Nodosilinea sp. FACHB-141: one gene and its partner. The protein of the gene in region 1 binds, or shares a complex with, the protein of each later gene. Links are inferred from orthologs where the notes say so. Each region holds a gene or a part of one and is shown on either strand. Other genes may lie near its edges.

Region 1 (7,646 bases):
AAGCGGCTAGAGTTTATTCAGACCGATGCCGCCATTAACCCCGGCAACTCAGGTGGGCCGCTGGTCAACCAGCGGGGCGAAGTGATCGGCATCAATACCGCCATTCGTGCCGACGCCATGGGCATTGGCTTTGCCATTCCCATCAACAAGGCCAAAGAAGTTAAAGACATGCTGGCTCGGGGCGAAACGGTTGCCCACCCCTACATTGGCGTGCAAATTGCCAACCTCACCCCTGAGCAGGCCAAGCGCAGTAACGAAGACATCAACTCGGGCATGTATCTCCCCGAAGTCAATGGCGTCCTTATCATTCGCGTGCTCGAAGGCACCCCTGCCGCCGATGCCGGTCTGCGTCGTGGCGATGTGATTTTGCAGGTCAACGGTGTCCCCATTCGCAGCGCCGATGGGTTGCAAATTCAGGTTGAAAATACCCGGATTGGCGATGCGTTGGAGCTTAAGATTCAGCGGGGCGATCGCCCCCTGACGGTGCAGGTCAAAACCGCTGAGCTTCACGAGCAGGCTAGTTAACACTACCCATTTACCCTTTTACCTATCCCTTGAATTAGGAGACTTTTCATGCATTCCACTGAAGACATCGGTACCCGCAAAATTCTTTCTGCCGTTAGCCACGGCTCAATTTTCTTTAACACTCTAGTCGTGTCTGTTGGCGTTCCTATCGCCATTCTGCTGATTTCTAATGACTCAGTCGTTAAAGAAAACGCTAAGGAAGCCATAAACTTCCACCTAAATATATGGTTTTGGAAGGTAGTCGCAGGAATTTTGGCCTGGGTGCTGATCGGCATTCCGCTGTTGTTGGTTGTGTTTCTTGTGGACTTGATTATGCCTATCTTTGGCATCTTCCACAGCATCACCAACCCCAACACAGCATTCCGATATCCCCTCATTCTGCGCCTGTTTTAGGGGCTGTGATCGATTAACTGCTGCTGGCTCAAGAATCAGCGGTTCCAGTCCCTAAACCTTTTGGGGGTGGGCGTGGCAACGCTAACGTAAAGAGGATTGTAGTGAGAATTGATGATAGGCCTAAGAGGGCGTTTGAGAGGTAATTTGCTGTAGCTTTAGCCACCTACCGATCCCCCTAAATCCTCCTCAGAAAGAGGGATTTAGGGGGATTCCCACTTTTGCTACGACATGGAATTTTTCAAACACCCTCTAACATATTGTTCACAGAGTTCTCCATGGCCTAGGGTGCGGTTCAAAAACACGGTGGACTTAGCTACGTCAATCTAAGGTAGTCTGCCGCTCTACCCAGTCCAGCGCGCGGTTCCACGCCCACCAGGGGTCGCTATCTCCGGCTTGGCGTTGTCCGGCGCTGCCGTTGTAGTAGCCCACGTGGCCACCGTAGTCAGTGAGCATCAAGTCGATCTTGGGGTTGGCCGCACAGACCTTCTTTAGGTCGGGGATGATCTCTGGGCTAAACAGCGGGTCATCGGCAGCGTAGAGAATCAGCGTCGGAGTCGTTAGATCGGCCATGAAGGGCAGCGGGCTGCTGGCGTTGTAGTAGTCTTCGACTGAAGCAAACCCCAGGCGGGGAATCACTAGTTCGTGGTCAAAGCCCCAGATGCTGTTGGCGCGATCGATCGCAGCTAGGTCAAAGTGGTCGGGGTGAGCCTCGTAAAGGCGTTGGGCTAGGCGCTTGAGTTCTTGGGCGATCGATCGCTCTAAAAACTTGCCTAGCGGATCGGCAGTCAAGTAGCGTAGCGATCGGTTGGAGTCGAGGCTGGGGCAGATCACCACTACTCCGGCAATATCTCCCGGTGCTAAACCACTGTCGGATGGCAGCTGCATGGCTGCTTTCGCCCCCCACAGTGCCAGTTGCCCGCTGAGGGAATAGCCCATAAACCAGAAGGGTGGCGCACAGCCAAGCGCCTTTGCTTGGGCCGCCAGAGCCACATAATCCTCCCCTTCATAGATGCCATCGGAGGTGAGGGTGGGCGAAAGGTCTGCGGTTTTGCCGTGGGCGCGCCAGTCAAACACCACCAGGCCATAGCCTTGATGGTGGGCTTTGCGGCCCAAAATCTCGAGCTGCCACTGGTCGTCGAGGCTGCCGGTAATGCCGTAGGTGGCGACAATGGTGCCCTTTGACCGCTCGGGTACCGTCCAGCGACCAAAAATCGGCACATCCCCCTGGCCTGTGAAGATATGGTCTTGGTAGGTGACGGGCGGCAGGTCAATGCTCTGGGGCCAGGTTTGGCTCGACACCAGGGTGGTGTAGAGGGTCATGGCCAAACCATTTTGCAAAAACCAGGGGGGCACAAAGGGAGGCATAGGTTCGTGCTAATACTGCCTTCAGCATTCCAGAGAACCCGTTGCAGCACCATCCCCCTGCTGGAGAAAAATGTACTATGGCGGTGGCGACGCAGCTGAGGAATGGGTGATGGCGACCCCCAGGGTTGAGAGCGATGTAGTGCGAGTCGGCATGGTCGGCACGGGCTTTGTAGCGCGGCTGCGGGCCGATGCGCTACGGGCGAGCGATCGCGCCTCCCTGGTCGCCGTGGCCGGCCACAACACCGCCGATACCCAAGCCTTTGCCGCGCAGTACAACGCCGTCGCCGTAGACAACTGGCAAACCCTAGTCGATCGCTCTGACCTAGATCTGATCGTGGTCTGCCACATCAACCGCGACCACAGTACCGTGGCTGCCGCTGCCCTCGAGGCCAACCACCATGTGGTGGTGGAATATCCCCTGGCGCTGAGTGCCGACGAGGCTCAGCTGCTGCTTACCCTGGCCAAGGCCAAGCAGCGCCTGCTGCATGTCGAACACATCGAGCTGTTGGGGGGCACCCATCTGGCGGCGAAAGCTAGTTTGGAGGCGATCGGTCAGCCCTTCTACGCCCGCTACTGCACCTTAGCCCCTCGCCGCCCTGCTCCTACCACCTGGACCTATTGCCCTGAGCTGTTTGGCTTTCCGTTGGTGGGGGCACTGTCGCGCCTACACCGGCTGATCGACTGCTTTGGGCCAGTGGCGCGGGTCTACTGTCAAAACCACTACAGTGACCTCGCCCCTGGCCCCGAAGGTCTGACCTGCTACGCCACCTGCCTCTGCACCGCCCAGCTCACCTTCACCTCAGGGCTGATCGCAGAGGTGACCTATGGCAAAGGTGAGGCTCTGTGGCAGACGACGCGGCGGCTAGAGGTGATTGGCAGCGACGGCTCGCTTTGCCTAGACGGTGACCAGGGTGCTCTGACCGACGCCCAAGGTACCCGCGCTATAGAGGTCGGCTCTCGCCGAGGGCTGTTTGCGGCTGACACCGCCCAGGTGATCGAGCATTTGCTAACCGGGCAGACACTATACTGCACACCCGAGGCCAGCCTCTACACCTTGCAGGTGGCGTCGGCTGCCCAGCGATCGGCGGCGACGGGGCGGGTGGTCGACGTTGCTGCGCCTAGGCCTGCACCGTATAGCCCGCCTTCTGAATCGCCTCGGTAAGTGCCTCGGCGGTCACGCTGGCGGTAATGTCTACCGCCTTAGACGCGAGGTCGGTTTTGACCTCGGCGCTGGGGTCAACGGCCTGCACGGCTTGGGTAATGGTGCTAACGCAGGCTCCGCAAGCCATATCGGGCACGGTCACAGAAAGGGTGGTCATAGGGATTGGTGTGGGAAATTAAGGACTCAATCACTGTAGGCCATGGATATCGGCACGGGCACGATCGCTTTTGATCTGCTGGAGCGATCGCCGTTCCCTGCCTACATGTGAAAGTCTCTGCTGACCTTCGGCCTCAACTGAATTGGGTCTAACAGGAAGGGCTGTTACACTGCCATTCTCCCCACTCGGTTGACAGCAGCGCTAAGGTTGATCAAATGATTTGGTAGCGTTGATTCTAAGGGGCTAACGCCCTTGGAATCACAGGTCAGCAAATGGGAGCGACAACTATTATGACCGTATGTGAGTACAGGCCCGGTTTAGAGGGTGTACCGGCCACCCAGTCGAGCATTAGCTATGTGGATGGCCAGGCGGGAATTCTGGAGTATCGCGGCATTCCCATTGAAGAGTTAGCCCAGCGGGGCACCTTTCTCGAAACGGCCTACCTGTTGATCTGGGGCGGGCTGCCCTCCAAGCAGGAGCTGGAGGCTTTTGAACACGAAATTTGCTACCACCGCCGCCTCAAGTACCGCGTCCGCGACATGATGAAGTGCTTCCCCGAGAGCGGCCACCCGATGGATGCCCTGCAAGCCTGTGCGGCCGCTTTGGGCTTGTTCTACTCTCGCCGAGCGCTGGATAACCCTGTCTACATTCAACAGGCGGTGGTGCGGCTGCTGGCCAAAATTCCCACCATGGTGGCGGCGTTTCAGCTGATGCGCAAGGGCAATGACCCGGTGCAGCCTAGGGATGACCTCAACTACTCCGCTAACTTTCTCTACATGCTCAACGAGCGCGAGCCCGACCCTCTGGCGGCGCATATCTTTGATGTTTGCCTTACTCTCCACGCCGAGCACACCATCAACGCCTCGACCTTTTCGGCAATGGTGACGGCCTCGACGTTAACCGACCCCTACGCAGTGGTGGCCTCGGCGGTGGGCACCCTGGCAGGGCCGCTCCACGGCGGCGCCAACGAGGAGGTAATCGACATGTTGGAGGAGATCGGTTCGGTCGAAAACGTGCGCCCCTACGTGGAGCGCTGTATTGCCGAAAAGGCTAAAATTATGGGCTTTGGCCACCGGGTCTACAAGGTCAAAGACCCCCGTGCCACCATCTTGCAGGGGCTGGCTGAGCAGCTGTTTGCCAAGTTTGGTCAAGACGAGTACTACGCGATCGCTCTAGAGATGGAGCAGGTCGTTTCTGAAAAGCTCGGCGCCAAAGGTATTTACCCCAACGTTGACTTTTACTCGGGGCTGGTCTACCGCAAGCTGGGCATTCCGACCGATCTGTTTACGCCGATCTTTGCGATCGCTCGGGTGGCTGGCTGGCTGGCCCACTGGAAAGAGCAGCTGGGCGAAAACCGCATCTTTCGCCCTACCCAGATCTACACTGGCCCCCACGACCAGCCCTATGTTGATCTGGCCGACCGTCCCCACATCTGGGATAAGCAGGGTTTTTCGGTGTCTCTACCCTCCTGATAGGCCACTGATGGGTCAGACCCCCCTGGGCACTCTTCTCCCCTGCGCAGATTATTGATCTAGTGACGATTTTCAGGAACTCCTGCCCCTCTGGCGCTTGCGCTGGGGGGCTTTTGTTTGGGTGTGTGAGAGGTTTAAGGTGCAGGGTATAGGGTTTCAGGGGATTGGGAAGCGGGATTTTGAGTGCGGAACTATTTAGGACATCCCCGGAGCTTTATACCGTAAACCTTGAACCCTCCACCCCAGCCCCCACTGCTTACACCATTCCTTCAATACCCTCCCGCCAAAACTTCCTATGAATCCCACCCGTCTGGCTCGGTGGATGGGGGAAGATAACGGTAGAATCTAAAGTGTTTTCTCTCTGCCAGAGTTAACTGTACCGTTGCTAAGGACTGGCCCATGAATCAAGGAATTGACCTACAGGGTAGTTTTGTCACCGCCCTCGTCGACCTGGGACTGCCAGCTGGAGCGGCAAAGGCTCTGTGGTTGCCCTTGCCCATGGTGGTGATTCTGATTGGAGCCACGGTCAGCATTTTTGTGACGGTATGGCTAGAGCGTAAGATTTCTGCCGCCGCTCAGCAGCGGATTGGGCCTGAGTTTGCTGGACCCCTCGGTACTCTTCAGGCCGCTGCCGATGGCATCAAGCTGATCTTCAAAGAGGACATCACCCCCGCCAAGGCTGACCCGATTCTGTTTACGCTGGGGCCTGCGATCGTTGTGATCCCGGTGTTTTTGTCGTACCTGATTGTGCCCTTCGGCCAAAATCTGGTGATTACCGACATCGGCGTTGGCATCTTTCTATGGATTGCCCTCTCCAGCATTGCCCCCATTGGCCTGCTGATGTCGGGCTATTCCTCTAACAACAAGTACTCCCTGCTGGGGGGCTTGCGGGCAGCGGCACAGTCCATCAGCTACGAAATTCCCATGGCGCTGGCGGTGCTGGCCGTGGTGCTGATGTCAAACAGCCTGAGCACTATCGACATTGTCAATCAGCAGTCGGGCTATGGCATTTTGGGTTGGAATATCTGGCGACAGCCCGCCGGGTTCCTGATTTTTTGGATTGCGGCCCTGGCGGAGTGCGAGCGTCTGCCCTTTGACCTACCAGAGGCGGAGGAAGAGCTGGTGGCCGGCTACCAGACTGAATACACCGGCATGAAGTTTGGCCTGTTCTACGTAGGCTCCTACGTCAACCTGGTGCTGTCGGCGCTGATCGTCTCGATTTTGTATCTGGGCGGCTGGGAATCTCCCATCTCGGTGAGCTGGTTAGCCAGTTTGATTGGGGTCAGCGAAACTACCCCCTGGCTCCAGGTCATCACCGCTTCCCTCGGCATTGTGATGACCCTGTTCAAGGCCTACGCCCTGGTCTTCATTGCGGTGCTGCTGCGGTGGACCGTGCCCCGCGTTCGCATTGACCAACTGCTTGACTTTGGCTGGAAGTTTCTGCTGCCGGTAGCGTTGGTCAACCTGTTGCTGACTGCCGCCCTCAAGCTGGCGTTTCCGGTTGCCTTTGGTGGCTAGCTCAAAGCGCTTGCCCTACCCTGTAAATAGGTGGCTTCTGGTAGCTAGCCTCTGCTGAAAGCTCAACTACCCCACTGACAACCTGTACCACTGCGGAGATTTTCCCCATGCTGGGTTTTCTTAAACAAGTCGGCGATTATGCCAAAGAGAGCTTACAGGCGGCCAAATATATCGGTCAGGGGCTTTCTGTAACCTTTGACCACATGAGTCGCCGACCGGTGACGGTGCAGTACCCCTATGAGAAACTGATCCCCTCAGAGCGGTTTCGGGGACGCATTCACTTTGAGTTTGACAAGTGCATTGCCTGTGAGGTGTGTGTGCGGGTGTGCCCCATCAACCTGCCTGTAGTTGATTGGGAGTTTGATAAGGCGACTAAGAAAAAAGACCTGAAGCACTACAGTATTGACTTTGGGGTCTGCATTTTCTGCGGCAACTGCGTGGAGTATTGCCCCACCAACTGTCTGTCGATGACTGAAGAGTATGAGCTGGCTGTCTATGAGCGCCACGAACTGAACTACGACAACGTAGCCCTGGGTCGTTTGCCCTACAAGGTCACCCAAGACCCGATGGTCACTCCCCTGCGGGAGCTGGCCTACTTGCCCAAGGGCGTCATGGGTCCTCATGATCTGCCGGTCAACGCTCGACGGGCGGGCCAGATGCCCCAAGAAATTTTGGAGGCGGCTCAGAAAGAGGCTAAAGCGGCTGAAGGCGAAGCTCAGGCTAGCGAAGCCAAGCCTAAGGAGTAATGCACCCGTTAGGGTTACGTGGTACATTCGCCTAAGCTAAGACCACGGCTGCGATCGCTCAATTTTTACAGGAGTCAAAACTGTGACGCTAGCGGAAGGGGTACAACTCGTTGCCTTTGGCATCCTAGTTGCAATGACGCTGGGGGGTGCCCTGGGGGTCGTGCTGTTAGACAACATTGTCTATTCGGCGTTTTTGCTGGGGGGCGTATTTACCAGCATGTCGGGCCTTTACATCTTGCTCAATGCAGGGTTTGTGGCCGCCGCTCAGGTGCTGGTGTACGTGGGTGCCGTCAGCGTGCTTATTCTGT
Region 2 (5,438 bases), on another replicon or contig:
TCTCAGCCGACTTGTTGCCAACAGCCGTAACCAAAAAGGGTGAACCCGGCAATTCTTTGCTCAAAGGCACGCTTTCCCAGGTTTTCCCCCCATCACCGGTGTGCAAGAGGACCGACGGGAGGCCCGCAACCCACCCCTCATTACCGGAAAAATCAATGGAAGTAAACGTATAAGCTTGATCTTCCAAGGCCAATTCACGGACTTGCCAGGTATCACCGCCATCTTGAGTTTCTAGCAAGGTATTCCGGCTACCCACAATCCAGCCGTGATTGGCATTTTGGGTAAATGCAATGTCAGATAGAGTAGACTTCACGGGCACCTGGATGACTTCCCAGGGATGCACGTCTGCGTCCGGCAAAAAATAACCAGAGCAGCTGGTTGCCAGCAGCACCGCCACTAGCATCACTAAGCCTCGCTTTAACCAGTCAAACGCAGCGTGCATAGACAATCAAAACCCGTACTTCCTAAACAACACTCAAGTCAAATCCGCAGAGCCCGCTCTCTACCCCTGAGGCGCCTCCAAAAAGCGCTTACAGCACTACCTCAAACCGTAAAGGCTGATGAAAAACATAAACCCTACGGCCAAAGCGCCAAAGATTAAAATATTTTTCTGGCCAGGAGTCAACCGATTCACGCCCAAGCCGAAGTTCAAATTCTCCTTAAAGCCCGAGGGAGAGTTGACCGGGCCAATGTTGGCAAATCGCTTCTTCGGAGCACTACACACCGGACAGCGCCAGTTCACAGGTAAATCCTCGAAGGCAGTGCCTTGAGGAATTTTAGCCCGACTGTCACCCTTAACTGGCTCATAGGAGTAGCCGCAGGATCGACATTCGTAGCAATCCATTTCCTCAGGAGACAGGACAACCACCTCAGCCGGGCTACTCTCAAGGCCATCAGCCCCCTCAGAATTAGCAGCCAGATCTACAGATTCAGATGAATTAGCCGAAGGATCAGACTCAACACTCATAGGACTAAGGCACCTTAAATTCAATCAAGAGTTACCGGGGCGGTCAGAATTCTCCGTGGTCCGTCCTCTGTGACCAGAAAAAGCTCACCAAACAACGTGCAGGGCAAAGATGCTCGTTGTAAACAATTATGACACAGTTGGGCCACCCAGCTTTTGGGCTAATCCTTGGCTTAAGTTTGCGATCGCACAGCCAAGCTTCCATTGCCAAATCAACTTTGACCCTAGTTTTTCAGCTAAATTGCCTTAGAATACACCTGAAGCGCATGGGCTGCTAAGTCTCAGACCGCACTGTGTGAAATAGCCTTCTAGGGTGGTGAACCTGTGTTCGTCTTATCTGGTTACGAATATTTCCTAGTCTTCTTACTCATATCCTGTCTGGTGCCAGTGGCCGCATTGACAGCCTCCAAGCTGTTGCGCCCTGTTAGCCGAGGTCCTGCCCGCAGAACCACCTACGAGTCGGGCATGGAGCCCATTGGTGGCGCATGGATTCAGTTCAACATTCGCTACTATATGTTTGCGCTGGTCTTCGTTATCTTCGACGTAGAAACTGTCTTCTTGTATCCATGGGCGGTAGCGTTTAACCAGCTAGGCTTGTTAGCATTTGTAGAAGCATTGATTTTTATTGCCATCTTGGTTGTTGGTCTTGTGTACGCTTGGCGTAAAGGAGCCTTGGAATGGTCATGACACCCCCCTCAGCCGCCGATCCGCTTTCTCTGGCCCCAGGGGAAAAGCTTGCCAATCCTTCAGCACCGCCTGCGGTAACCCATGGGCTATCTGAGAACGTCATTTTGACTACGGTCGATGACCTTTACAACTGGTGTCGGCTATCCAGCTTGTTCCCCTTGCTCTATGGCACCGCCTGCTGCTTCATTGAGTTTGCAGCGTTGATTGGCTCTCGCTTCGACTTCGATCGCTTCGGGTTGTTGCCTAGAGCCAGTCCTCGTCAAGCCGACTTAATCATTACCGCTGGCACCATCAACATGAAGATGGCCCCTGCCCTAGTACGGCTCTACGAGCAAATGCCAGATCCCAAGTACGTTATTGCTATGGGAGCTTGTACCATCACTGGCGGCATGTTCAGCAGCGACTCCACTTCGGCAGTGCGTGGAGTCGACAAGCTAATTCCGGTTGATGTTTATATCCCTGGCTGCCCTCCCAGGCCTGAGGCAATCATTGACGCCATCATCAAGCTCAGGAAGAAAGTAGCAACAGAATCTATGCAGGATCGTGCTTACACCCTGCAAACCCATCGTTTTTATGAGCGCAGCCATCAGCTTAAAGCAGTGCCTGCAATCCTAACAGGTCAGTACTTACAGACAGGCACTCATACCGTGCCGCCCAAGGAGCTCATGGAAGCTATGGGGATGCCCATGTCTGAAACTGTAGCAGAGCTGACTCCCGAGAATAAGGAGGTTTAAATGGCTGAAGAAGACTCCCAAGCATCATCTCCGCAGCCAGAGCCTGCCGGTGAATCATCGGCAGCGCCTCTAGTTGAGGCGGGCGCTGTATCCAGTTGGCTAACTGAAAACGGGTTTGACCACAGGTTAATGCCCCGCGATCATTTAGGAATAGAGATAATTACGGTAGAACCGCAATTTCTTATTCCAATCTGTACTGCTCTATATGCCTATGGCTTTAATTATCTCCAGTGCCAAGGAGCCTATGATGATGGTCCAGGCAAGGAGCTGGTGAGCTTTTACCATCTGGTAAAACTGGACGACAACACCGATAACCCCGAAGAAGTCAGAGTTAAGGTATTTTTGCCTCGTAGCAATCCTCGAGTACCTTCGGTGTACTGGATCTGGAAGGCAGCCGATTGGCAAGAGCGAGAAAGCTATGACATGTATGGCATCGTTTACGAGGGCCATCCCAATTTAAAGCGACTACTTATGCCTGAGGACTGGGTGGGCTGGCCGCTTCGCAAAGATTATATTTCTCCCGACTTCTATGAGCTTCAGGATGCCTATTGAGGCTCCAGCATGAGGTTTACGTTTGTGAAGCGGTTACTAAAAGCTGTTACAACAATCCGTGAACCTCTTGTACAGCTTTCAGCTACTCCTGTGTTTAGGTCGAGCAATTTTTTCGGCAAGCGACATTTCCGCAGGATATTAATTAATTGAGTAAGTCGCTGGCTTCCTGTGGGCGTAGTCTTGGGGTTTGAGAAATAGCCTGATGTTCTTTCATCAGGCTATTTTCCGTAGATGGGTCTTATTCACCGAATTTGCTTGTGCCTGCAAAACTGCACTTGGGTGAGCAGACTTACGACATCAAGTTCCTGATAGGCTTTGAGCATCATAGAATCGTCATCATTGTTAAGACAGTGCTAGACAGCTCAACACCCCTCCCCCCGCGACTGCTTCCATAGGATATGCTTGCGTAAAGGGTTTAAGCATCTATTTAAATCAGATAGGCAGTTATACGAGTCTTTGACTCATTATTTAGACCTACTAGCGTTCACCACTAAGGCGACCTAGACATTTTCACTTAATGCGGCCGACTGCAGGTCAAAACCTGTAGTCTAAGCAATCGAGTTGTCTATGTGGAATGGGACAGTAGCTTACCGCATTGCGTAAGTAACCAGATTGTTTTCAGGCGTATCTCACTTCTATTCGTCTATGACTAACAAGACCTACCAAGATTACGTTGAAGAAATTGACCTACAACGCTACTGGCTAGTGCTGAAACGGCGTTGGTTGCCAGCGACTCTTGTGCTAGGCACCTGTATGGCAGGTTCAGTACTCTTTGCCTTGACGCGGGACCCGTCCTATAGCGCAGAAGGCAGCATACTGGTTAGGCCAGACCTTACGCCAACACTGACTGGGGTAGGGACAGATATTAGGGAACTCCCTCTCTCAGTGAACAACCTCCAGAACCAAAGTTCTGTTGTGCTTTCAACTGCAGTTATGGAATCCGTTATTGAGAACCTGGGTCTTACGGATGATGACGGCTTGCCTCTAAAGCCAGCAGATCTAAGCACCAAACTCAAAGTAGAGTCTACAGAACAGGCAGACATCTTACAGATTGCCTATAGTTCCGACGATCCGGATGAAGCTGCTACCGTCGTTAACGCGGTAATGGATGCATATCTAGAACGAGACATTCTCAGCAACCGCCTGAAGGCAGCTACAGCTAGAGAATTCATTGAGCGGCAACTGCCTATTGCGGAAGCTGATCTAGACCGTTCGGCCGCAGCACTGCAGCAGTTCAAGGATGCTAATGGCATTGTTGTTCTTGAAGACGAAGCTGTCGTAGCCGTTACTGCGATCGCTGAGCTAGACACCCAGATTCGCGATGTGTCTTCTACTCTCGCTAGTGCCAACACTCAAGCAAGCAAGCTACAAGAACAATTAGCAATCCCACTAGAGCAAGCCAAACGCATCGAAACCTTAAGCCAGTCTACGGCTGTTCAGCAAGCACTAGCAGATTTACAGCTAGCCCAAGCAGAGTTGGCAAGTCAGCGTAGTCTCTATCGAGAGACTCACCCCACCGTCATCAACTTAGAGCGCCGAGTAGAATCACTGGAAAGCCTGCTTAGGGAACGAGTTGAAGACATCGTAGGCACAACTGAGCTTGCGGGTCTCGGCAATCTACAGATGAGCCCTCTAGATCAACAGCTCACAACAGACTTAGCCACAGCCGTCGTAAACCGTTCTAGTTTGGCTAGTCAACTGCAAAGTCTGGTTGAATCTCGAAATCGTTACGCCGAGAGAATTCAGGCGTTTCCAGCCCTTGAGAAGCGCCAATTGGAATTGACTCAGCGTCTTCAGTCAGCTCAGCTAAACTATGAAAATCTTTTAGCAGCTTTTCAACAAACTCAGCTAGCTGAAAACCAAACCGTCGGCAGCGCCGAAATTTTGGAAAGGGCTGAACCTGCAGAAGACGCTGGTAGCCTACTTATTCCGGCCCTTGTCGTTGGCACCTTTCTAGGTAGTTTGCTTGGCATTGCTTGCGCCTTCTTCCTAGATTTGGTCGACAAATCAGTCAAAACTGCCAAGGATGGCGAGATGTTGCTGGGCTACACTCTACTCGGTTTAGTTCCTAAGTTTCGCACAAAGTCTGAAAGTGAAGGCTCTACAGCCTACCTTGCGGGCAGACTTGACCGAGCTGCCTATATTCCTGCCCTTGATAGAGATCAACCCATGGTCTCGGCAGCTTTTCAAATGCTTCAGGCAAATCTAAAATTCACCAGCTCTGACACCCCTCATCGCGTCATCGCAATTACCAGTTCAGTTTCCGAAGAAGGTAAATCTGAAGTTTCAGCCAATTTAGCTGCTACTTTGGCTCAATCAGGTAAACAGGTATTGTTGATTGATGCTGACCTTCGCTCTCCATCTCAGCACCATATTTGGGATGTTATTAACCGAGCTGGTTTAAGCCAAGTACTCATTAGAGAAGAAACCCAGCAAGACGTTGTCCACCAAATCTCTGAGAACTTAGCTCTCATGACGGCTGGTGCTCTTCCACCTAACCC

The links. The genes of interacting proteins can lie anywhere in the genome.
Region 2: the proteins of nuoH (region 1) and ndhC are in contact, whole or in part, in a cryo-EM structure (PDB 6KHJ), measured with the Thermosynechococcus vestitus proteins. The link is inferred for Nodosilinea sp. FACHB-141 from one-to-one orthologs. Residues at the interface, in WP_126985484.1 of Thermosynechococcus vestitus: Gln8, Lys26, Trp29, Leu30, Pro33, Met34, Met37, Leu38, Leu83, Ile84, Phe85, Lys86, Glu87, Asp88, Val89, Leu90, Pro91, Ala92, Thr100, Ala104, Val107, Ile108, Phe111, Leu112, Tyr114, Ile115, Ile125, Ser126, Leu128, Phe133; in WP_126986108.1 of Thermosynechococcus vestitus: Gly6, Tyr7, Glu8, Tyr9, Phe10, Gly12, Phe13, Leu14, Ile16, Cys17, Ser18, Pro21, Ala24, Leu25, Ala27, Ser28, Leu31, Arg32, Pro33, Ser35, Arg40, Leu41, Thr42, Thr43, Tyr44, Glu45, Ile51, Gly53, Ala54, Trp55.

Annotation. Positions count from the first base shown.
Region 1 is NZ_JACJPP010000007.1:647,146-654,791, forward strand. The notes cover bases 4,763-7,532. They hold nuoH (NADH-quinone oxidoreductase subunit NuoH), read left to right. Parts: upstream 4,763-5,473; coding sequence 5,474-6,592; downstream 6,593-7,532. Other genes in these bases: H6F59_RS06390 (citrate synthase), read left to right, coding at 4,763-5,074; ndhI (NAD(P)H-quinone oxidoreductase subunit I), read left to right, coding at 6,703-7,338; H6F59_RS06405 (NADH-quinone oxidoreductase subunit J), read left to right, coding at 7,421-7,532. In the rest of the region: H6F59_RS06365 (HhoA/HhoB/HtrA family serine endopeptidase), read left to right, coding at 1-525; H6F59_RS06370 (DUF4870 domain-containing protein), read left to right, coding at 574-918; H6F59_RS06375 (YheT family hydrolase), read right to left, coding at 1,237-2,283; H6F59_RS06380 (Gfo/Idh/MocA family protein), read left to right, coding at 2,354-3,445; H6F59_RS06385 (heavy-metal-associated domain-containing protein), read right to left, coding at 3,402-3,602; more of H6F59_RS06390, read left to right, coding at 3,893-4,762; more of H6F59_RS06405, read left to right, coding at 7,533-7,646. UniProt on the Escherichia coli protein: NDH-1 shuttles electrons from NADH, via FMN and iron-sulfur (Fe-S) centers, to quinones in the respiratory chain. The immediate electron acceptor for the enzyme in this species is believed to be ubiquinone.
Region 2 is NZ_JACJPP010000022.1:141,070-146,507, reverse strand. What follows is about bases 1-2,969. They hold ndhC (photosynthetic/respiratory NAD(P)H-quinone oxidoreductase subunit C), read left to right. Parts: upstream 1-1,288; coding sequence 1,289-1,651; downstream 1,652-2,969. Other genes in these bases: H6F59_RS22985 (NAD(P)H-quinone oxidoreductase subunit J), read left to right, coding at 2,386-2,937; nuoB (NADH-quinone oxidoreductase subunit NuoB), read left to right, coding at 1,642-2,385; H6F59_RS23000 (rubredoxin), read right to left, coding at 539-844; H6F59_RS23005 (photosynthesis system II assembly factor Ycf48), read right to left, coding at 1-442. In the rest of the region: H6F59_RS22980 (polysaccharide biosynthesis tyrosine autokinase), read left to right, coding at 3,583-5,438. UniProt on the Escherichia coli protein: NDH-1 shuttles electrons from NADH, via FMN and iron-sulfur (Fe-S) centers, to quinones in the respiratory chain. The immediate electron acceptor for the enzyme in this species is believed to be ubiquinone.